One region of the Aciduricibacillus chroicocephali genome, then DNA from elsewhere that is predicted to be linked to it. Evidence: riboswitches for the same ligand, from Rfam matches in the RefSeq annotation. Region 1 holds a riboswitch; each other region holds the start of a gene.
What was found. A riboswitch is a leader RNA that binds a small molecule or an ion and turns the genes downstream of it on or off. The one in region 1 is predicted to bind thiamine pyrophosphate.
Positions count from the first base shown of each region.

Region 2: linked by a shared signal. The riboswitch ahead of thiW (energy coupling factor transporter S component ThiW) and the one ahead of QR721_RS12720 (thiamine phosphate synthase) in region 1 are both predicted to bind thiamine pyrophosphate.
Region 3: linked by a shared signal. The riboswitch ahead of tenA (thiaminase II) and the one ahead of QR721_RS12720 (thiamine phosphate synthase) in region 1 are both predicted to bind thiamine pyrophosphate.
Region 4: linked by a shared signal. The riboswitch ahead of QR721_RS09905 (ABC transporter ATP-binding protein) and the one ahead of QR721_RS12720 (thiamine phosphate synthase) in region 1 are both predicted to bind thiamine pyrophosphate.

Region 1 covers NZ_CP129113.1:2,482,406-2,488,505, reverse strand. The annotation lists gene QR721_RS12730 (Rossmann-fold NAD(P)-binding domain-containing protein) at 1-1,110, shown strand, start outside; gene QR721_RS12725 (putative bifunctional diguanylate cyclase/phosphodiesterase) at 1,242-2,822, shown strand; TPP riboswitch at 2,881-2,988, shown strand; gene QR721_RS12720 (thiamine phosphate synthase) at 3,092-3,709, shown strand; gene thiS (sulfur carrier protein ThiS) at 3,706-3,909, shown strand; gene QR721_RS12710 (thiazole synthase) at 3,911-4,675, shown strand; gene QR721_RS12705 (hypothetical protein) at 4,712-5,008, opposite strand; gene QR721_RS12700 (GTP pyrophosphokinase) at 5,433-6,100, shown strand, end outside.
Region 2 covers NZ_CP129113.1:965,634-971,733, forward strand. The annotation lists gene thiM (hydroxyethylthiazole kinase) at 1-84, opposite strand, end outside; gene thiD (bifunctional hydroxymethylpyrimidine kinase/phosphomethylpyrimidine kinase) at 90-887, opposite strand; gene thiW (energy coupling factor transporter S component ThiW) at 894-1,403, opposite strand; TPP riboswitch at 1,486-1,588, opposite strand; gene QR721_RS05080 (exonuclease SbcCD subunit D) at 1,794-2,984, shown strand; gene QR721_RS05085 (AAA family ATPase) at 2,981-6,073, shown strand.
Region 3 covers NZ_CP129113.1:1,962,328-1,968,427, reverse strand. The annotation lists gene QR721_RS10275 (trypsin-like peptidase domain-containing protein) at 1-307, opposite strand, end outside; gene QR721_RS10270 (thiazole biosynthesis adenylyltransferase ThiF) at 468-1,532, opposite strand; gene QR721_RS10265 (thiamine phosphate synthase) at 1,587-2,231, opposite strand; gene tenA (thiaminase II) at 2,234-2,935, opposite strand; TPP riboswitch at 3,095-3,197, opposite strand; gene QR721_RS10255 (helix-turn-helix domain-containing protein) at 3,716-4,036, opposite strand; gene QR721_RS10250 (chemotaxis protein) at 4,655-5,557, shown strand.
Region 4 covers NZ_CP129113.1:1,885,802-1,891,901, reverse strand. The annotation lists gene QR721_RS09915 (methyl-accepting chemotaxis protein) at 1-1,358, opposite strand, end outside; gene QR721_RS09910 (pyridoxal-phosphate-dependent aminotransferase family protein) at 1,622-2,782, shown strand; TPP riboswitch at 2,895-2,997, shown strand; gene QR721_RS09905 (ABC transporter ATP-binding protein) at 3,126-3,878, shown strand; gene QR721_RS09900 (ABC transporter permease) at 3,875-4,615, shown strand; gene QR721_RS09895 (ABC transporter substrate-binding protein) at 4,612-5,631, shown strand; gene QR721_RS09890 (FixH family protein) at 5,934-6,100, opposite strand, start outside.

The sequences.
Region 1 (6,100 bases):
ATCATACCTGAACATGAAAAGCTGTCGCGCCATTTAGAGAGCAGGCTGGAAGTGGAAGAGATACTTGGTTCATATGGGACGCCGGTGACTGCAATTCGCTCAGGCCTAATTGTTGGTCCAAAAGGATCTTCCTTCCCGATTTTGTCCAAGCTTGTAAAACGTCTCCCGGTCATGCTTCTGCCAAAATGGGCACAGACACCCGCCCAGCCGACTGCGCTGCCGGATGTTATTCAAGCACTTGATGAGGCGATCAGACAGGAGGATTTGACGGGAAGAATCATTGAAGTAGGCGGGCCTGAGGTCATGGCTTATCGTGACATGATGAAACAGACTGCTGAGCTGCTGGGCCGGAATCCGAAGATGTTCGACCTTCCTGTCATGACGCCTAAGCTCTCGCGCTTGTGGGTTACACTCATTACAGGTGCGCCGAAGATTATGGTTTACCCGCTTATCGAGAGTCTGCCACACAATATGATAGTTGGGGGAAAATATAATATAGAAGGAATCAGTATCGGCAAGCAAACTTTCCGTGAGGCGGCAAAGAAAGCACTCGATGCTGAGAAAGGTGGTAAGAACGGTAAGAAACCACGTCTTGAATTGCCAAATTCTCCTGATGATGTTCGTTCAGTTCAGCGTATTGTCATGCCACATGGGTGTGATGCGCTCTGGATTTCCCGTTACTATGTCCAGTGGATTGGCCGTGTAGGAGCCCCGCTGCTCAGTACTCATATTGATGATGAAGGACGCTGTACTGTTTCCTTTGCTTTATTCAAAAAACCTCTCTTAGAAATGACCTATTCGAAAGTGGATAGTACAGAGGATCGCGCGCTTTATTATATTACCGGTGGACTGCTGGCCAAAGAAAGCGAGAACAAGAAAGGCCGTTTGGAATTCCGGCGTATTCCGGGTAAAGAAGAGGCAATTGTCGCTATACATGACTATCTTCCCTCTTTACCGTGGTTCTTCTATCATTATACCCAGGCGAAAATCCACCTTCTCGTCATGGCGGCGTTCCGTATACATGTAAAAAGACTTACAAAAAAAGAAGTGTTTGCTGGTAAAAAAGCCAAGAGCCAAATGGAATTTCCGATTGCCAATATTGGGAAATAATAATATGATGAGTTTGTACGATATGAAGAATAATGTCGTACAAACTCTTTTTTTGCCATAATATCGAACAACAGTCTTACCGATATATAGGTTAGAGAATAAAAAAATACAGCATAGCGGAGGACAAGGGGATGAAATGGTTTTATAACAACATACTAGGCCAATTGACTTCCTTCATCATAGGGGTCATTGTTGTGCCGAATATTCTGGAAGAGATTGTAATGGCAGTTTTCCAATTCAATTTTGATAGTGATATTTGGTATGAAATATTGGACACTTCAATCATGCTCATCGTGGGCATTCCTTTCATGTGGTGGCTACTGAAAAAGATGGATACGTATGTGGAAGAAATGGAGCGACTCGTCATCCAAAGGCGTGAAATTAACGATGAGCTCATGGAAAAAAATAATGAGCTGACCCATTTAGCATATTACGACCAGCTGACGGGCTTGCCTAACCGACGAAAAATGCATATAGATATACAAGAACGCATTACAAAAATGACGCGTCTCGGCTCTCCGAAGAAGCTAGCTGTCATATTGTTTGATCTTGATCGATTTCAACAGATTAATGACATAATGGGGCATGCAATTGGAGATAAAGTGCTATGCTGTGCAGCTGAACGACTGAAGGAAAGACTTCCTGATAATTATCAAGTGTACAGACATATGACAGATGAATTTGTTGTTTTGGCGGAAATAGACGACATACCAGATGCAACGATGCATAAGAAACCATTCATGGATATTTTTAAGGAATCCTACAACATTGATGAAGAAGAAATTTTTGTTACTGTAAGCGCTGGGGTGTCCTTGTTCCCGGATCAAAGCGATGATTCTGAAACTCTGCTCAGACAGGCAGACCAGGCTCTTTCGGCTGCGAAGGCAAATGGAGGGGACCAATATCAGCTATTTGATCCTGAACTTGCTGCAGCTTCTGCACGCAAATTGAAGCTAGAGAACGGATTAAGAAGAGCGGCGGAAAGAAATGAGTTTGTCCTTCATTACCAGCCACAGGTTGAACTGGAGAGTGGAAGAATTATTGGGGTGGAAGCGCTTGCGAGATGGGTGCATCCAGAATTGGGGCTGATCTCACCTTATGAATTTATCCCGATTGCTGAGGAAACTGGGGAAATCATCTCGCTTGGCAGATGGGTTGTCAAAACAGCATGTAAACAGCTTCGTGAATGGCAGGATCAAGGACACCATTTAGTCATGGCAATCAATGTTTCACCAATCCAGATGAAAAGGCTGAAGTTTCCCGGGTTTGTCGCTTCAGAATTAAAGAAGAATGGACTCAGTCCTGAAGCCTTGGAAATTGAAGTGACTGAGTCACTTATGCAGAACTTGGATGAGTCTAAAAGAATATTCAATGACTTGAAAGAGCTCGGAGTCAAGATATCCATTGATGATTTTGGTACAGGCTATTCATCACTTAGCGTTCTTGGCGCAATGCCGATTGACCACTTGAAGATTGATCAGGCTTTTGTCCGTTTCATGGATACTAATCCCAAGCTTCGCCCGATTGTAAAGACAATCATCCAGCTTGGTGAGAATCTAGGTGTAGAACTCATTGCCGAGGGGATTGAGGAACAGCATATTGCTGAAGAGCTTACAGCATACGGATGCCGTTATGGCCAAGGATATTTGTATAGCCGTCCGGTTCCTCCAGAAGAAATTGTGAGAATGATCGAGCAAGAACACGCTGTTTAAAATGTTGTTTTCAGAAAAGTATGATATAATGAAGCTGAGAACTACATAATAAATTGAATGAAATCACTAGGGGTGCCTGAAAAGGCTGAGACCGGGACGAATTGTTCTGGAACTCTTTGAACCTGAACTGGATGATGCCAGCGGAGGAAAGTGGTGCAATGATGAGAACTATGTGCTGGGCAACTCTGCCTTCTGCACTTCTTTGAGCCACTATCCGAGGTTAGCCCCGGGTAGTGGCTTTTTAATATTTGTGGATGGGAGGTCAGATTATGCTCGAACTGCATACGATCTCAACGGGAAAACAATGTCCAGAAAAACTGGAAAGCATAGCTATAGCAGTAGCTCCCCAAGTTGATTGGATTCATATAAGGGAAAGGAATTGGTCCTCCTATATGGCAGCGGAGATAATTTTGCGACTTCGCGAATCCGGCATATCACAGAGTAAACTCGTGTACAATGGTACGCCATCTGATGAAATATGTGAATACGCTGGAGGTATCCATCTTCCTGAGCATAAGATGACGTTGCTCCCTGACATCCAAGCCCGCTGCAAACAGCTTGTAATCGGCTGCTCTGTCCATTCTGTTAAAGCAGCTAGAGAGGCGGAAGCACTCGGAGCGGACCGGCTGATTTTTGGACATGTTTTTGAGACAGAATCCAAGCCGGGGCTTAAACCGCGGGGACTGGAGCAGTTGGAAAGTGTCTGCCAAGCTGTTACAGTACCGGTCATTGCGATTGGTGGAATTAAGCTGGAAAATGTTCAACGAGTAATCGAATGTGGTGCATCAGGGATAGCCGTACTTTCAGGCATCATGGGAGCAGAAAAACCAGTTCAGGCTGCGATTTCATATCGAAATCATTTGGAAAAGAGGGGGCAACTGATTTGACATTGATTATTAACGGAAATCAAGTCGAAGTACCGAAACATATAGCGACAATAGAACAGCTGGCAGTTCACTTGGACATATCCAATCCTCATATGATCGTAGAGCACAATGGGAATATCCTTGTAAAGTCTGCCCATGCCTCAGCGAGACTGGCAGATGGGGATAAAATAGAGATGGTGCAATTTGTAGGAGGCGGTTGAGATGCTTCAGATTAACGGAAAAGAATTCAACTCCAGGCTGTTGCTTGGAACGGGGAAATATGCAACCTCGGAGATTCAGCGGGAAGCAGTCGAAGTATCTGAATCAGAAATCCTTACATTTGCAGTTCGGAGACTTGATATTAACAATCCGGATGAACAGAACTTTCTTGAAGGACTTGATTTGGAAAAAGTGAGCTTGCTGCCGAACACTTCAGGTGCAAAGACTGCTGAGGAAGCAATTAGAATTGCCAAGCTTGCACGTGCTTCAGGAATTTGCGATATGATCAAGGTCGAAATCATCGGCTGCCCGCATACACTGTTGCCCAATCCTGTCGAGACACTAAAAGCAACGGAAGAACTGGTGAAAGAAGGTTTCACCGTTTTGCCGTACACTTCTGATGATGTTGTCCTTGCCCGCTTACTTGAAGAAGCCGGAGCCCATGCCGTCATGCCTGGAGCAGCACCGATTGGTTCAGGTCTTGGCATTGTGAATCCGGTCAACCTTGAGCATATTATCAATCAGGCGAATGTGCCGATTATTGTTGATGCAGGTATTGGTTCTCCAGCAGATGCAGCCTATGCTATGGAACTCGGTGCTGACGCAGTGCTTCTGAACACGGCTGTTTCCGCAGCGGGAAATCCGGTGAAAATGGCAAAGGCCATGCAGCTCGCCATTGAAGCTGGCCGTCTAGGTTATGAAGCAGGCAGAATACAGAAGCAGCATGGTGCAACAGCAAGCAGTCCGACCGACCATATAAGTTTATAAGAAAAGGCTGTTTCCTTCTCGGGAGACAGCCTTTTCTTATGTTGCGGTACGACGCTTTTTCGCTTGTTTCTTTTTAATAGCGATAATTGTTGTTTTTAAGGAAGCATAGGTGCCGACAGCCGCCGTACTATAAAACCCACCCATGAAAATGCCTGCCCAAATATGCCCACGGTGACTAATGAAGATCGATATAGCAAAGCCAAGCACAGAAGCAATAGTTGGATAATACTTGCTAGGGATAGGGAAAATCTTGAAACATTGCGTCAATATGACGATTACAGGAACGGCAATCATCCCATCCCAAATATTCGTATGAATGATTGGAAACTCCACGATTCAGCCTCCTCATACTTATCATCTGTAATTCGGCAAATATTATAAATGCAAAACGGAAAGAAAATAATTGAAAAAGAAAAACATCTGAGTTGCTCATGTAAAAGAGAATTCAGATGTCTTTATTTGTAAGAGGCTAGCAGAAAGACACTAATTTTCATATAAAAACTTTGCTTAACGAGTAATGTTATAAAGAAATCACAATTATCGAGAAATTATGCTTGATTTCGTGACATAGTGTCACATATAATGATGAAAGTGTGACGAGATGTCATATTGGAAGCGATAACCATGTAAAAAATGGAACCAATATTAAATTAGAGAAAATATTTGGTAAATCCTCCTTGATATATGACACAGTGTCATATATAATAAATTTGAAGTGACGGGGTGTCACATTCTGATGAGGAAGGAGATTTCTCAAATGACACAAGATATTCCAACACAATTAAAAGAAATCAAACCATTAAAAACAGAACTATCAAAATTCATGATGTGCTATAAATTTGCACTGAAAGAGATTGAAACAAAGATCAATCAGCTTGAACAAGAGCTCGAATATGTAAACGAATACAATCCTGTAAAGCAGGTTGTTACACGGGTAAAGTCTCCGCAGAGTATTCTGCGCAAGGTGAACAGCAAGGGAATTCCATTCTCGTTGGATGTGATTCGTGAAGAAATCCATGATATTGCCGGTGTGAGAATTACATGTCTATTTACGGATGATATTTATGAAATTAGCCGTAAGCTGCTTATGCAGAAAGACATTAAGGTAGTGGATTACAAGAATTATATTAAATATCCGAAGCAAAATGGATACCGCAGTCTGCATCTGATCATCCAGGTACCAGTCCTCATGTCTGATGGGATTGAATATGTGAATGTCGAGGTGCAGATCCGTACTGTCGCCATGGACTATTGGGCAAGCTTGGAGCATAAACTCTACAACAAATACAACAAAGAAATCCCATTCCATATTGCATTGGAATTGCGTGAAGCAGCTCATTCAGCAGCAGTGCTTGATGAGAAAATGGAGCGTTTGCGACTTGAAATGGAAGAATCCGATGAAATAAGCGGAACAGAAGCAGACCT
Region 2 (6,100 bases), 1.2 Mb from region 1:
ACTAAAATTCATTACGACTTGATTTGTTAGATGATGAATTAGAGGTGTATGAGCTCGTACTTGATCGAGTATTTTCTGTTCCATGATCTTCAACCTTCAATCCGAGGAGCCCAATGATTCGTCGGCCCATTGCCTTTACCGATATTAAAGGAATAACGAATGGCTTCTGTAATATATTTTTTCGACAGTTCTACCGCCTCATATAGTGAAAGGCCTTTTGCAAGATATGCTGTTATCGCCGCAGAGAGGGTGCAACCTGTACCGTGAGTGTTTTTCGTGTTGATTCTTTCGGAAGTGAAAGTGTGCATTGTTTTGCCATCAAACAGTACATCTGCCGCCTGATCATTTAAGTGCCCGCCTTTGACGAGAGCTGATTGTGCTCCATAACGGCTTACAATTGCTGCCGCTGCATCTTTCATATCATCAAGAGTTTTTATTTCAACGCCTATAAGACTCTCTGCTTCTGGAATGTTTGGTGTTACAATTTTAGCGAAGGGCATAAGTCTGTCACGGAGGAAAGTACGTGCATCTTCATGGATCAATGAATCACCGCTTGTAGCGACCATTACAGGGTCCATCACATAGGGAACACCGATTTCAGGAATTTTCCTCTCAAGGAGTTCCATCATTTCCAGGTTGGCAATCATGCCTGTTTTGAAAGCATCGACAGGAATATCAGAGATAACAGAGTTAATCTGACTTTCAATCAAATCAATTGGCTGGTGGAGTACTTTTTGTACACCAGTTGTATTCTGAGCCAAAACAGAAGTAATGACGGTCATGCCGTACGTTCTTAATTCCTGAAAGGTTTTTAAATCTGCTTGAATCCCAGCACCGCCAGTTGGGTCAGTACCTGCAATTGTTAATGTACAATTTACGTTTTTCATTCAAATTCACCTCTTTTTGAATTGGGTCAGTCTACTTGTAGAAAAAACATTTTTTCGAAGTCTGACAGTAAGAAAGAGCCCGATTATCGCTCCAGAAATACTGCTTATAAGAAAAGATGGCATGAAGAAAAAAACACCAAAAGATGTATGCATAAAAAATTTCGCGAATGGAATAGCAACTAATGAGGCAACAATACCTGTTCCAATAATTTCTCCTATGGCTGCAAAAGAAGGACGGCCGCTTAATCGGAACAGGATACCCGCGAATAAAGCGCCAATCATTCCTCCTGGAAAAGCGAGCAGAGAACCAATTCCAAGCATATTGCGTACAAGGGCCATTACGAAAGCTGCCAAAACAGCAGGACCGGGGCCGAACAGGATGGCGGCGATGACATTCACTGCATGCTGGACTGGATATGCTTTTGCAATGCCGGCAGGGAACCAGAGAAACTGAGAGCAGAGTGTACCGATTGCGATAAGAGCAGCAAGGGCTGCCATTACATTTACTCTTTTCAAATGGCAAAATCCTTTCATATTCATATAAAAAAGCCGGTTTCAGCTGAAACCGGCTTTTGAGGGTATGCGAAATTGAACGGAATTAAATCCGCATCTACTTCCCTCCGCTGGTATGAGCCAGATCAGGTTCTTAAGGGTTGGATGTATCCTCTCAGCCTTTATAGTGGGCACCCCTAGTAGCTTGATAGTTTATTCATTAATCAGCCATAGCATAACATAGGCATGAACCAAAAACAAACTATAATCAGAATAGTACGAACGCTTGCTCCGATTTTGTGTATCTGCTATGATAGATTCATCCTCAGCAATTTCCTCCTTAGATCTATTATAATTCTTTCAAACACTTCATCTAAATTTCCTTGCTATTAATAAAAAAGAGAGGTAATACAAATGAAATTTTTTCATACAGCAGATTGGCATCTTGGCAAACTTGTTCAGGGTCTTTATATGACAGAAGACCAACGTTACATATTGGATCGTTTCGTAGAGGATGCTGCAAATGAACGTCCTGATGCAATTATTATTGCTGGTGACCTCTATGACAGGGCAGTGCCTCCGACAGAGGCTGTGCAACTTCTGAATGAAGTGCTCGACAAAATTGTATTGGATTTGAAAATACCTGTTATTGCCGTTGCAGGAAATCATGACAGTCCAAGCAGGCTCCATTTTGGCAGTACAATCATGGAGCAGAATGGTTTCCATATCGTCGGTCAGTTCCAAAAAGAGAGAGAGCCAGTAGTGATGAAGGACGAATTCGGTGAAGTTCATTTTCATCTTGTTCCTTATTGTGATCCTAGTGTTGTCAGAGCTGCCTTTGAAGATGAAGAAATTCGTACTCATGATGATGCAATGAAAAAGATCTGTGAGACGATTTATTCTTCCATGTCAGATAAAGCGCGCAATGTTTTCGTAGGGCATGCTTTTGTAACGCCACATGGAGAGCCGGAAGAAAATACTAGTGATTCAGAACGTCCCCTTTCTGTAGGCGGAGCTGAGCATGTAAGTGCTCACCATTTTGTTGATTTCAACTATACGGCTCTCGGCCACCTGCACCAAGCACATCATGTATTAAATGAAACAATTCGATATGCAGGCTCAATACTTAAATACTCAGCATCCGAAGCTACACATAAAAAAGGCTATTACGTTGTTGAAATTGATGGTGATGGAAACACAGAAGTCGAAAAGAGATTGCTTGAAGCGCGCCGTGATCTGCGTATTGTTGAAGCTAAAATGGATGATCTGCTGAAACAACCAATTTGTGATGACTACGTTTTTGTCAGACTGCTTGATGAAATGCCAATTCTTTCACCAATGGAAAGGATTCGCTCTGTCTATCCAAATTGTTTGCATGTTGAAAGAGTCAATTTAAGCACTTCGGCAAATGGTGACAAAACGGTCTCAGCTAAGAAAAGAAGCGAAATGTCCGATATGGAGAGATTCGAAGCTTTTTATAAGGAAGTGCAAGGAAATGAACCTTCAGACAGAACTGTGGATCTATTTAAAGAGATTCTCGATGAGTGGCTTCATGAAGAAAGAGAAACGGTTATGGTACGCAAGGCGGGGGCTGAATCGAAATGAGACCATTAACATTGAAACTGACGGCATTCGGGCCGTATAAAAATACAGAAATAATTGATTTTCGAGAGCTTGGGGATAACAGACTTTATGTTATCTCAGGTAATACAGGAGCGGGCAAAACAACTATATTTGATGGAATTTGTTTTGCTCTTTTTGGAAGTGCAAGCGGTTCTGATAGAGGGGAAAGCCGCCTGATGCGAAGCGACTTTGCCGATGATGAGGTTCATACTTCAGCAGAGCTCCTTTTTGAACTTGGAGGCAGGACTTATCGGATTCTGCGCCAGCCTGGCCACGTCAAGCTGGGGAACAAAACAAAAACGGGTGAGCGGTATGAATTCTTTGAGATCAGAGATGAAAAAGAAATCCCTGCAGTTGACAGGCAAATAGTTTCGGAGATCGATAAAAAAGTTGAAGATATCATTGGACTGACAGAAAAACAGTTCAAACAGATTGTCATGCTGCCGCAAGGAGAATTTCGCAAGCTGCTCACGTCCGATGCAGAGAATAAGCAGAGTATTTTACGGCAATTATTCAAGACTTCCAAATACAATCATCTCAATGAAATTATCAAAGAAAAAAGGCAGCGTACAGACAAGGCATTTGATCAGGTGAAGCGGGATCAGGAACATTTTATTCATTCCATTTCCACTTCGTTGCCACAAAGAGAAGATTCAACTTTGACAGCTGCTCTCGCTGCAGAATATAAACATATGGAGCATATTAGCGCAGGTATTGGCCAGGAAATAGAGTACTATAAAGATCGGATCGAAACAGAGAAGCTTGAGTATGAAAAAGTTTATACAGAACATGAAATGAAACAGCAGCTTTTTTATGAAGCTGAACAGGTTAATAAATTATTCGATGAAATGGCGAGCAAACAAAATGAAGTCACCGAACTTGAAGCCCGATCAACTCAATATAAAGAACTTGAAGAGAGGCTTGTACAAGCTGGAAAAGCGGCAGAAATAGAGTGGCAGGAACAGCAAAGGAATCAGCTACAGCAAGATCTTGATTATAAGAGAACTTTTGCCAATCAAGTACATGATCGTTTCCTGAAGGCGCAAGAAGGGCTGGAAGTTGCTGAAAAACGTTTAACAGATGAGATAGCCAAAGAAGATGAACGTCAGCAGTGCCAAAAAGAATTAATTAATTTGCAAAATCTGCTGCCAATATTTGAACAGTTGAATGCTGCAGCCCACGAACGGGATCTGGCACATAAAAAACAAGAAGCGACTTCACTTAATTTGCAGAAAGAAAGAGAAGCACTTATATCAAAAAATGAACAGCTTCTTCAAGCTGACAAATACATTAAGGAACTCGAACAAGCAGTCGATCAGCTTCCTGAAAAGATTGCAATGCGCAACGACCTGCGTGAAATATGTAAACTGCTCTCTGATTACTTGACGTTGCAACAAAAGTATGAAGAAAGTTTGAAGTTGGTACAGAGGGAAGAAATTGAGTATAAAGAGTTCTATAAAAGCTATAAAAAAGTTGAAAATGAATGGCTTAATGGTCAAGCTTCCTTGCTTGCAGAACATTTACATGAGGGGGAATCTTGCCCGGTATGCGGCAGTATTGAACATCCTCAAAAAGCAGTCTCAACGGAAACAGCAATCAGCCGTGACGTACTTAATAGAGAAAAACTTTTGTTAGAGCAGAAAGAAAATGCTTTTCGTTCTGCAGAAGCGACTTTAAACAACACGAACTCTGAGAAGAAACGGTTGGGTGTTTTACTCGAACAAAGAGGTATTGACTGCACAAAAGCAAGGGATACGTATAACGAGACTGTAACAGAAGGAAAGCAGCTTTCCTTAGAAATTACAAAACTTGAAAAACAAAGAACGAAACTTTTAGAAGAGAGAAAGAAACATGAACATACGGTACTAGAAAGCCGAAAACATACAGAACAGTGTGCTCATTTGGAAAGCGAGTTTTACAAGTTTAAATCAGTTTATGAATCTTCTCTCCGTGTATATGAAGATAAGTTGACACGAATTCCTGAAAACCTCCGCGATCATGGCAAGCTGGAACAGGAGCTTTCTAAAGTTGAGCAGAAGTATTCCCATATGAAGCAAACCTACGAAAAAGCAATGCAAGATTCTGAAAAAGCTAAATCCGAGCTTGCAGGCCAGGTAGTTGAAAAAAGGAATGCTCTCGCTAATAAAGAGGAAGCTGAAAAAAGATTTAAACAAGCTGAATTACAATTTGCGGTTTCTCTTGAGCAAAAAGGATTCGATTCTGAAGAGAGTTATAAAAAGGCTAAAATGAATTCGGTTGATAGAGAACAAGGTCAAGCCCGACTGGAATCATTCAACCAGCATTTGCACTCTCTTCAAATGAGAATAAGTGAGCTCTCTGGCAAATTGAAAGGCAAACAAAGGACTCCTTTAGATATGATGAGGGAAGAAATCCAGGAATTAAAGAACGCATATGAAGGGGCACTTCAACACCTCAATCATTCTAAACAATATTTGCAGACAGCAATACTGCTGCAACAGCAGCTTGCAGATACGGGTGACGCAATTGATAAAATTGAACGAGAACGTGCGATCATCACTGACCTCTATGAGACACTACGTGGACAGAATCCAAGGAAGATTTCATTTGAACGCTATTTGCAAATAGAATATTTGGAGCAAATCATAGAAGCCGCAAATGAACGTCTGCATGAACTATCAAATGGCCAGTTCCGTCTCGTTCATAGTAATCGTCAGGAAGCTCGCGGTAAGGCAAGTGGACTGGGACTAGATGTTTATGATTCTTATACTGGCCAAACTCGGGATGTAAAGACTTTGTCTGGTGGAGAGAAATTTAATGCTTCTCTATGTCTAGCACTTGGTATGTCCGATGTCATACAGAGTTTTCAAGGGAATGTTTCCATTGAGACGATGTTCATCGATGAAGGTTTCGGATCTCTTGATGAAGAATCTCTTCATAAAGCGATAGACGCTCTTATTGGACTTCAAAAAACAGGCCGCATGATTGGGGTCATTTCCCATGTACATGAACTAAAAGCAATGTTTCCGGCAACATTGGAAGTTAAGAAAACGAAGGAAGGCTGTTCAAGAACAAAATTTGTAATCAAGTAAGAAGTAAAAATCGTTAGGGATTAGTCG
Region 3 (6,100 bases), 520 kb from region 1:
CAGCGGAAACATTTGCAGTGGATTGGGATACAGATTTAGAGTGTACAGATGAATTATTGCCTGTCCGATCATGCGGAGCGGCTATGGACTGATCTTTATCCTTCGCTGCAACAGGCTGCTTCAATTGCTGCAGTCTATCGGTTTTCTGCTCTCCCTGTGTATATTCAGATGAAGCAGAATGGAAAAGTTGAAAGGCGACCAATCCAATGACAAAAACTGCGGCAACGAGAAGGACAAGCGGTAATTTGGCAATCCCTTTCTCGCTGCTGAATGACTGGGGACTCTTTAGCTGATTTGGGAAACGCATATTTTCCCACCCTTCTTAGGAAATGGATCGCTTGTATTATAGCATCCATCACCAAGTTTGAAATAGAATCATTGCAATCTTCTACAAAATGTTACCAAAATGCAACACTTGACAAATAAATAAGGTTGCTAGGTTGCTTGCATCATTATTCCCTGAGCGATTACCCGATAAACCGATGATACAATGTTTTGGCCTTACTAATATCCTTTGTACCGTGGATAAGAGCACGGCCATCTTTGAACAGAACGATCCTGAATGAGTCAACGGTGAATGAGATGAGAAACGGATTGGCTTCATAAGGGATGCCAAGTCTCTCAATCTGTTCCTTAAAATTTTCAAGATTCGGAGGATGGTTGGTCCCAGGCCTGATCTGTACAGTATTGCGGCCGCAAAGAACAGCAGTCTTCGTTTGGTTTTCCCACTGTAAAAATGGATAGGAAGGATGGGAGCCGCAGGAAGGGCAGTCTTCTTTGCGTGCTTTGCTCACGCCGACCTGTGCATACTCATTATTCCATAAATCAAATGATATGAGTTTGCGGCGTAATGCATTCAAGTTGCCAGAAAGGATTTTCAAAGCTTCGGCGCTTTGATGAGCAACAGTCATTTGAACAGCTGGTGCGATGATGCCTGCTGTATCGCATGTTGCAGCACCTGCTGACGGTACAGTTTCCATAAGACAATGCAAACATGGTGTTTCACCAGGAATAATCGTCATGCTGATTCCATAGCTGGCCACGCAAGCTCCATAAATCCAAGGAATACCCTTCTTTTGAGAAATATCATTAATGATCATTCTCGTCTCAAAGTTGTCTGTTGCATCAATAATCAAATCAACGTTTTCGGTAAGGGAATCAATCGTTTCAGGATTCACATCCATGATATGCGCATGAATGGTAGCCGATGACCTAATTTTCAAAAGGCGTTCTTTCGCTGCGACGGTTTTGGGGGTTCGGTCAATGGCATTCTGCTCTGTAAACAGCTGCTGTCGTTGAAGATTGCTAAATTCGATATAATCCCGATCGACAATGGTCATTTCGCCAACTCCGGACCTCAGCAGGATTTCAGCATTCGACGTGCCAAGTGCACCAACTCCGATAATTAGGACATGTTTTCGAGCAATTTCCTCTTGTCCTGCTTTACCAATTGGAGAAAAAAGAATCTGCCGCGAATAACGGTCATTCGCTGCAGAATCAGAGTTTTTCATATTTGTTATTTTGTCTGCCATGCCGATTTCCACCTTTTGTATCTAGTTTGAAAGTATTCTATAAGTTGGCACAGGTCAATCAGGCATTAGCAAATTATAAAATTGCTTGATCATAACAGGCCGGTCGACGGCTTGCCAAGTGCTTGACTCTACTGCAATGCCAGAAGCGTAAGGAAGAACACTTTCAATATTGCGTGCTGTAATACCACCATAAGCAATAATTGGGAGGTTAACTGCTTCGTACAGCTCTTTGAGTTTTTCGAAACCTTGTTCATGTGCATCCAATGAAGCAACTTCCTCAAAAATTTTGCCGAACATTATATAGTCGGCACCTTCTGATTCAGCCAATTTTGCTTCATCAATAGTGTGAATCGTCTTCCCGACACGGATAGAAGGGAAGGCTTCTCTTACTTTACTAACAGGAAGGCTTCGATAATTGAGCTGTACACCGCCTGTGCCAGCAGCAATTGCTACATCAACACGATCATTGATATAGATCTTATTGCCAGGAATCCCTTTTTCAGTGAGGCGTTCAACCAAGGTGTACAATTTATGTGCCGACCATGCCTTGACCCTGAGATGGACAGCAGTGATAAAAGGATGAATTTCTTTCGTTGTTTCAATGAAGTCATGCTCATCAAATATAATATCAGATATAATATGAAGTTCTTTTTTCAGAAGCGTAGCACCTCCGGAATGCTGCCTGTTTACAAGATTCAAGTCTATCTTGTCGTTGCATAGTCGGCAGTAGCTGCAACCGGCCACATTTCCTTGTTTTCTGCCATTTCCCAGAACATGTACTCGAAGTAGCTTGTCTTGACAACGATATCCTCAAGGATTGCAAGGTCTGAATCAGATTTGCCTTCAGCCATTTTATCAATAAGATCAATACATTGCAGGGTAAGCTCTTTGAATTGCTGGGATGAATACATTTTAACCCATTTGCCGTAAAATTCATGTTCTGTTGCTCCTGGTATTGCAGCGAGCGATTCACCTATGAATTGATAGCTCCAAGCACAAGCGAGAACTGAAGCAGCTGCATTCTCAACACCACCTAGCTGGCTCTTGTTGAGCATATAGCTTGTATAAGATGTCATTGAAGCTGCCGGTTCAGTGTTTTCCAACTCTTCGTTTGAGATGCCGAGCTCAGCTGCATATTCTCGGTGCAGATCCATTTCTACTGTCAGTGTGCCATGCAGCAGATTTGCAAACGCTGTCATTGTTTCCAAATCATTTGCTTTTGCTGCACCAAGCGCAAAAATGCGTGAATATTCAATTAAATAAATGTAATCCTGTTTCATGTAGTGCTTGAATTTCTCTTTGTCGAGGGATCCATCACCGATTCCTTTAACAAAAGGGTGCTGAAGATAGGAACGCCATACAGGTTCAACTGTTTTCCAGAGCCGTTCGCTGAATTTCGCCATGAAAAAATCTCCGCCTTTTAATTATTTTAAAGAGTGTTATAGAATGCGTGACATGCATAATTGGCGAAAGCGGGAGATGAAGGGAGAAGAGTGGCAAAGACCAACAGCATTTGGAGGTGCCACGCTCTGACGCTTCATACGAAACGGTCATGATGCAGTTGAGATTTGGAGCCACTTTCCTACGCTAGTATGAACTAGATCAGGTTCAAAGGGTCAAGAACCAAGTTCTTTCTCAGCAAATAATGCTCCCCCAGTGCCTCGCATATACACGATTCTATTCAATTCCAGTAAACCATATCGGCAGTTGAAAGGCAAACAAGGGTACAGCATCATCTTTTAGGAAATGGCAGTAGTCTCATAGGATTATATATATTATACATGGTTCTTATTGTAAACCTGAACAAAAGCAAATCAAAAAAGCCAAGGTAAAATATTATGCTTCTTCTGTAATGGCAAACATGTCATCGAAGAGTTGTATAAGTGCATATCTCTGTAATAGGAGTGTTGAAATAGTAATTGCCTCGCTTAAACGTAAGAAAAAAGCGTTATGAGGGGTAGCGGGTTTCTGGTATATGTTGAGGAATGCCATAACGCACAGCCCCAAGCCCCTGTATGTTTTTTTAAAAGCTCAGTAAGCTGACGCGTTATGGTCAAAATATTTCATTGTAAGCTACGAATAAAGTATAACGTGTCCGTGCAGAACGATTAGAGACTGTGAATTGTTTTTTAAAGGAAAGCGGTGAAACACTCATTCAGGACATTCATAAAGCAAAATGATAGCTATAGAAGTATGTTACCCACTGAAGCTTGCTTCAAGGGATCTATAACATGTCCTTTTTCCAACTCATTCTGAGCTGCATATTCTTTAGTTGGTAGCAAAAGATCGCTTAAGGATATATCCAATGCAATAGTCAATTTGCAAAGGTTCAATATTGAAATATTCCGTTTGCCTGTTTCAATGTCGGAATAATAGGAGCGAGAAAATCCTGCCTTTGAAGCAAGCATTTCTTGTGTAAAGCCGCAAGACTTTCGAAAAGATTTCAATCGTTTGCCGATTTCATGAAGTACTTCCAATTCGTTCTCTTTGAACAAATCATTCATGGTGTCCACACCTTTCAGTACAGGATAGTGTAATGAAGATTTTGAAAATGAAATATAATAAGTGCTCAAATAAAAAAATAATATATTTTAATAATAAGGATAATTAACCAAAAATTCCACCTGTTTTAAGTTACTATCCCAATCTTTTTCCCTAAAATTTGTTAGGGTGTTAGTCGTTCAGCAAGTAAAGGTTGTCGTTATGCTTATATATTAATAATACATAGGTGGGACTGTTAGAAAAATGCTTGTTCCTAAGCACTTGTATCAATGTGAACAATATGGTCCGTTTACATCGATTAGGACAGATATGACTCCTGCCAGTCGAATAGTGGCAGAGGAATTCAGCATTCGATTATTTCCTGGGCAATATTCAACAAAATAAAGCTTTATCCTCAAAAGAAAAGTCGGAAACCAGCAAATGTAGTAACGAACTGTGTTTGCAGCTGAATATTATTTGCAGACAGCTTACAAAGCGGGCTCAATCTGCCGATAATAAAACATCAACAGATACAATCATTGCAGTCGCTATGGAAATAGGAAAAATTACCTGTTATACTAGGTGTATTATCACCTGTTAAGCGCAGGAATGTGCGTATACCGTGATTTGGAGGAGATTTTATGCAAAATGATATTTTGTTGGAGAGCGGTACAAATGAATTAGAAGTGGTGACATTCCATGTTGGTTCTGGATCATTTGGAATTAATGTGTTGAAGGTACGGGAAATCATTGTTCCTTTGCCGATCACGGATACACCGAATGCTCATCCGAATGTGGAAGGTGTTATTCGTTTGCGTGAAGAGATTATCCCGGTAATCGACCTTGCAAGAGTTCTCAACCTTCCTCCATCAGATAATCCTGAGAAGGACAAGTTGATCATTGCAGAACTGAACCAGCTTAAAGTGGCATTCCATGTTCACAGCGTTTCAAGAATCCACCGGATATCTTGGGAACAAATTGAAAAGCCTGATGAGCTTTCTGCAGGGCAGCAAGCATACACGATTGGTATTATCAAGTTGGAAGGCGAAATGTCTTTGCTTCTTGATTTTGAAAAGATTGTTGTTGAAATTAGCCCAGAGGCGAGTATTAATGTTCAAAGTCTTAAAGTGCTTGGTGAACGGGAACGCTCAATTAAGAACTTGATTGTGGCAGAGGATTCAGCAATACTTCGCCAGCTTTTGAGAGATACCCTTGAAGAAGCAGGTTATGATCGTGTTCAATTCTTTGAAAATGGTAAAGATGCCTGGAATCATCTCGAGTCGCTTGCCTATGATGAAAGCATTACACCTTCAGAAGAGGTCAATTGCATCATAACTGATTTGGAAATGCCTCAGATGGATGGCCATCATCTGACAGACAAAGTTAAAAAGAATGAGCGGTTGAGCAATATCCCCGTAATTATCTTCTCTTCATTAATTACAGACGATCTCTTCCATAAAGGGGAAAAGGTCGGAGCAAGTGCTCAAGTAAGCAAACCTGAGATTGTTAAGCTTGTAAAAGAAATTGATGCTCATATACTATAGTAAAGAATAAACACTGTCTGGCTGCAACAGACAGTGTTTAATTTTTTGTTTGTTCAAGTTAACCAATAGTTTAAACAAAAGTGATAAAAAAATAATTTAGATGTTTAAGTTGTACAACGAAAATAACTCTATTTTGTGCATTACAAACAATGACATAGCTGTTTTTATGGATTACAATAGACCCAGTTATCGATTGAAAGCGTTTACAATAACTTTGGCAGAAATTTATTCAATAATCACACTTAGTAAAAAATATTTATTTTTAATTTGAAAGGAGTGATTTTGCCGAGAGTCGGGTAATAGGATAAAGCAGGCAAGCAAGCGAACAAGCAATTGAACTATTAACAATATTACAGATCGCAGCGAGCCAAACTTATTGCCGAGGGGGGTTGGCATTTCCTCATTAAAAAAATAGAAAATAGGAATGCCCGCGGGAGAAATGAAAGCGTTTTCTAAGTTTGATTTTCTCCAAAAAGCAAAAGCACTTTATCTATCTATTCAACTTTAAGGACGGGTCATTTCTGTAAAGGGTTCCTAGTAAAG
Region 4 (6,100 bases), 600 kb from region 1:
TGTTTGACTTCATTTGTAATCTGATGAATATCTTCAATCGCATTGTTAACAAGCCTTGATTGTTTCTCAGTTTCATTGGATACATCCTGAATGGATCCCGAAATCTGACCTGCTGCTTGTCTTGTTTCTTCAGCACTTGCCTGGAATTGTTCAGACATGGCTGCCAATTGGTCTGCGGAATGAACGACCTTTGAAAAAGCGGAACGGACTTCTGAAAGCATATGATCATACTTCTCAGCAAGATTGCCAAAATCGTCATTACGTTCCTTGAGTTGTGTTAAATGTTCATTATCCGTAAATTCAAGTCTCGAAGTCCGATCAATTACTTCACCAAATGCCTCAACTGGCTTGGAGATTCTGCGGCTAATTATAATGGATAATACAATTGATAAAATGACTGAAACGATGACGATAATAATGGAATAAATGTTTTTCTTCATAAGAAGGCCTTTGAAATAGGACTCATCATACTTGATAACAAGCAGGCGTGATTGTTTATAAAGTGTGTCGCCGTTTTCATCCTTTTTCAAAGCAGGTATGTAATGGTATTTAAATTCTTTTCCATTTTCTTTTGCTTCTTTTTCGATCGAATTTCCACTCTTGATTGCCTCGGCACCAATCTTGGCTGACTTTTTGCTAATCTTGATGGATTCACCTTTATTGTTCTGATCTGTGATTGACTGTTCTGGCATTTTATCAGCTTGGACTGTATAAATGTCGATATTGTCCACGTAATCATGTGCCTTTTCCAGATTGGAAGCAAGTTGTGTCATGTCCAGATCTTTAATGAGACTGTCGAATTGTTCAGATGTGGCACCTAATTCAATTAAATACTTCTTATCAGGTGTCGCCATATAGCTGAATTTATTCGCTTGCTTTGTCGCTTCGGAGATTTCCATTCGATCTGTTTCGAATTTGCCGCTGTTCAAACGGCCCATGAGCAAATCGGTAATCCCGAATTCCTTAAAGTCGAGACCAAGGTCAGCTTTGCGGGATGAGTGGGTAATGACAAGATCCTTATTCAAGACGAAAATATCAAACCCATCGAATTGCTTCTTATAATCAGCAAGATTCCATGAATCGATATTCGGGTTCTTTTTGTATTTGTTTATAAGGACCTTCGTGTATTGTTCCATCTTCTCGCCAAGCGACTTTTCAATAATGCTATAAGCAGCATCCGAACTGTTAATGGCATTGAGTATATTCTCCTCTACCAGCTGTTCGGTCTCTTCATTCTTCTGGACAAGATCCTTGCGAGCGTTCCAGTAATTGAACAGCATGATCAGGATGACTAGCACAGAAATCGATATGCCCAGCATGAAAACGAGATTGCGCTGAAAAGTATTTCTCTGGCGCATGTTAGTATAGACCTCCTTATTTTTTGATAAATGGTATATATAACCTATATTAGTATCCGTCCAATTACATATAAAATCAAGATGTTTTGTTGAAATTTGTCATTTTTTTGTCAAACTGAATGCATAAAACGTTAAAATAAATCAATATGACTATAGAAAAAGATTAAGAATTCGAAAATTGCGAATCAGGGGGAAAAAGAGTTAAAATGTAGTATAGTTAATTTGAACAAATTACATAATACCTTTCAGGAGGGGAAAAGTTCATGCGTAATGAAGAAATGCTGTTGATCCCAGGCCCAACGCCTGTTGTCGACTCTATCTACGATGCAATGTCTCAGGAAACATGGAGCCATACAGATCCGCGTTTCGCAAAAATCTACAAAGATTCAGTTGCGAAAACACGTGAAATGTTCAATAACACAGAGGGCGAAGTAATCGTCTTTGCTGCTTCCGGAACACTAGGGATGGAAATGGCACTTGCGAATACAGTCAAGCCTGGTGAGAGAATTCTAATCATCAGCCAAGGCTTCTTCGGTGACAGATTCAAGGATGTTGCCGCAGCTTATGGCATTCCTTTTGACGTTGTTGAAGCAGAATGGGGCCATCAGGTTGACCCGAACATGGTTGCAGCACGTCTTGCAAACAACACGTACAGAGCTGTTACTGTAACTCACGCTGATACATCTACTGGTGTTGCAGCTGATCTTGATGTTCTTGTTCCTATGATCAAGCAGCATGGCGCGCTTGCAATCGTTGATGGCGTTTGCGCGACTGCGGCAATGGAAGAAGACATGGGCAAAGCATATTGCAACAACCCTGAATGGACACTTGATGTAGTTCTTACAGGATCCCAGAAGGCTATCGGTGTACCACCAGGTCTTGCGATTGTATCATTCAGCAAAACAGCTCTAGCAGCTCGTGATGCAATGGAACGCGTTCCTGGTTATTACATTGATATCAAACGCTGGATTCCGATCATGCATGACCCTACTAAATATTTCGCAACACCTGCAGTAAACCTTGTCTATGCTTATAACGAAGGCATGCGTCTTGTTCTTGAAGAAGGACTTGAGCAGCGTTACCGTCGTCATCGTCAATTCCGTGAAGGTGTACAAGCTGCACTTGCGGTATACGGCATGAAGGCACTAGCAGTTGAAGGTGCTGCTGCTGATACGCTTACTTGCGCACTTTATCCTGAAGGTGTCAATGATGCAGAATTCCGTCAGAAGCTTGCTGACAAGAAAGTTGTCGTTTCCGGTGCACTTGCACATTTGAGCGGCAAGGCTTTCCGTATCGGGCATATGGGTAATACAACAAAAGAAATGCTTGCTGAAGCAATCCGCCTCATTGGTGAAACTTTGAAGGAAATGGGCTTCGAAGCAGATATCGATGCTGCTGTTAAAGTATTCAACAGCAAATTCTAATTTTTGTAAGCTCCGGACATACTCCGGGGCTTTTTTACTTGCTGAAGTTGACTTGCTTTATTTCTTAAATCATGACATACTGTCATTAAGTATGCTGAAAATTCAATAATTTTATCACCACTAGGGGTGCTCAATTGCGAGCTGAGAGAGGCGTGGCCTTGACCCTTGAACTTGATCTAGTTCGAACTAGCGTAAGGAAGCGGTGAAGAAGATCTCTGCATGGTCATGACCAGCAGTGTATATTCTGTATGTGTGTCTAAAAAGCACCGCTTCCCGTATTACTGGAAGCGGTGCTTTTTTATGTTAGACGGATTGATCACTTGAAGAAAGGGTGTGAAAGGAAATGAGTGAAAAGGCTTTAGAGTTTGAAAATGTCAGTTTCAGTTATGGAAATAAAGAGATATTGAAAGGGGTTGATCTATCGATTAAAAAGGGTGAGTTCGTAAGTCTGATTGGTGCGAGTGGTTCGGGCAAGTCAACTATTTTCAGATTAATTACAGGTTTGGAAAAGGTGGATTCCGGTGTAATCCAACTAAACGGAGAAATGAGGGAGAATCGGCATGGAAAAGTAGGTTATATGCCACAACGGGACCTCCTTATGCCATGGCGGACAGTATATGAGAATGTAAGGCTGCCCCTGGAGTTGAATAGAACAGAAATTCATAGCGATGAAATTACAGAAATGCTTGATGCATTTGGACTTGACGGCTATGCGAAGAAATATCCGGGTGAACTTTCTGGTGGTATGCGTCAGCGTGTATCCTTTTTAAGAGCAACGCTTGCTGGGTCTGAATTACTGTTGCTTGATGAGCCTTTTTCCGCTCTTGATGCACTTACAAAACTTTTCATGCAGGAATGGCTTTTGGAGCGCTGGGAGCGTGATAAGAAGACTGTTTTGTTCATCACTCATGATATAAGTGAAGCAGTATTTCTATCAGACCGGATTCTTGTGCTGGAAGAGACGCCGGCTAAAATGCTTACAGAGATTGAGGTACCGCTCGATCGGCCGCGAAGGCGCAAAGATGAAGATCTACCGGCTGTTCTGCATTTGAAAGAATCGCTCATTGAACGGTTCAGAAAGCAGGCTCTAAAATGAGACGGATTGCACCGGTAATATTTATTATCATCCTCCTGATCATCTGGGAAATCGTTGCCCGTTCGATTGACATGCAATTCATTTTGCCAACACCGACAGGCATAGTCAATAAGATTTGGGAGCTAAAAGATGTGCTGCTCCTGGAACATTTGCCGGCTACAATGCTTGTCGTTTTCATCGGCCTTATGATTTCGATTGTACTTGGTATTCTATTAGCGATTCTAATGACAGTAAGCCAAATGATAGAGCAGGCACTTTATCCTGTTTTGGTCGCAACCCAGACGATACCAATTATAGCCATTGCCCCAGTCTTTGTGCTTTGGTTCGGCTATACAATCTGGAGCAGAGTACTTGTGACTGTGCTGATCACCTTTTTCCCAATTGTCATTTCTTCATTTGATGGGATTCGTGCAACAAGTAGAGAATTGACAGAACTGATGCATACAATGGGAGCTAATCGGCGAGACATCTTTTTCAAATTACAAGTTCCTGCCTCACTGCCCAGCTTCTTTTCCGGATTAAAAGTTGCTGTTCCAATGGCAGTTATCGGAGCGGCAATCGGTGAATGGCTCGGTGCACAGGAAGGACTCGGATACTTCAGCAGAAGAATGATGACACAGTTTGATGGAGCAGGGGTCTTTGCACCAATCATCGTATTGTCACTCGCAGGCCTGTTGCTATTTGCAATTGTTTTGGTACTTGAAAGTTACATATTGAAATGGAGGAAATACGAATGAAAAAATTGTTGATATCGTTTATTGCTATTTTTACATTATTATTGATTGCTGGATGTGGTGCGAAAGATGAAACTGAAAAAGATCATGCAAGAGGGAAATCAGATGAGCGTTTGAAAAAGATTACCGTCATGCTGGATTGGTATCCCAATGCTGTACATAGCTATTTGTATGCAGCCAAAGAGAAAGGTTATTTCAAAGATGAAGGACTTGATGTAGAATTTGAATTTCCTGCGAATCCGACAGACCCGCTCAGTCTCGCGGCTTCTGGGAAAGTGACGATGGGAATGTATTATCAGCCGGATGTCATCATGGCCCGTGCCAATGAAGACATTCCAGTAAAAGCAGTTGCAGCTGTTGTTCGTTCACCACTTAACCGCCTCGTATATGAGACTAAAACAAAAATCAAGTCACCAAAAGATCTGGAAGGAAAAAATGTTGGCTATTCTGGTATTCCTGTAGCAGAAAAAATGATTGAAACGATGGTCAAAAAAGACGGAGGGGATCCGGCTAAAGTTAAAATGACGGATGTTGGTTTTGATTTAATGCCGGCACTTGTTTCTGGAAAGACAGATGCTGTAACAGGAATGTATGTGAACCATGAGGTACCGATTCTCGAAAGTGAAAAGCATGATGTAGGTGTATTGAATCCAGAAGATTACGGCGTACCATCCTATTATGAACTTGTTGCAGTAACAAGTGATGCGACCCTAAAGAAAGAGAAAAAGCAAATTGAAGCGTTCTGGCGTGCGGCAGAAAAAGGATTTAATTTTACAGTCGAGAACCCAGAACAGTCATTGGAAATTCTCTTGGACAATCAGGACAAGTCCAATTTCCCACTTGACGCGACAATTGAGAAGAAGAGTCTTGAAATCCTTCTGCCAAAGATGAAATCTGACAAAGGTTTCGGCAGTCAGGAAAAGTCATCTTGGGAAGAGACGGCAAAATGGCTTAAGGATTATGATCTAATCAAAAAAGAACCTGAAGCTACAGACGTTTACGTAAATATTGCAGAATAAATATATGAAATCAGACAACTTATATTGGTTGTCTGATTTTTTGTCGTATACGGCGAATTTTGGAGAAATCAATTTGCTCATAATTCGCCAATGTTATCTTGGGTTGTCGATTGTTATTCTAGGTTTCGACAAACAAAGGAATGTGTCGAATAAGCATATGGAAGTTGTCGAATCTAGCAAGTGAACATGTCGAAAGATGAACGAGTATATTCGACACGAACTTAATAGAATGTCGAACGAGTTAATAATTTTCGACATAAAAAATCCCGATTGCACAGTGCAACCGGGATTTGGTTCTCGCGTTATTCAACTGTCAAAGTATAGTGCTCATGTTCATGCAAACCTTTATCATTTTCAACGTGAATTTGTACTGTATACTTGCCGGCATTTTTAAAAGCATATGTAGCTTTATATTGACCGGTCTTAATTTCCTGCGTAGCTACCCATGCATGTTTTTTAACATCATCTT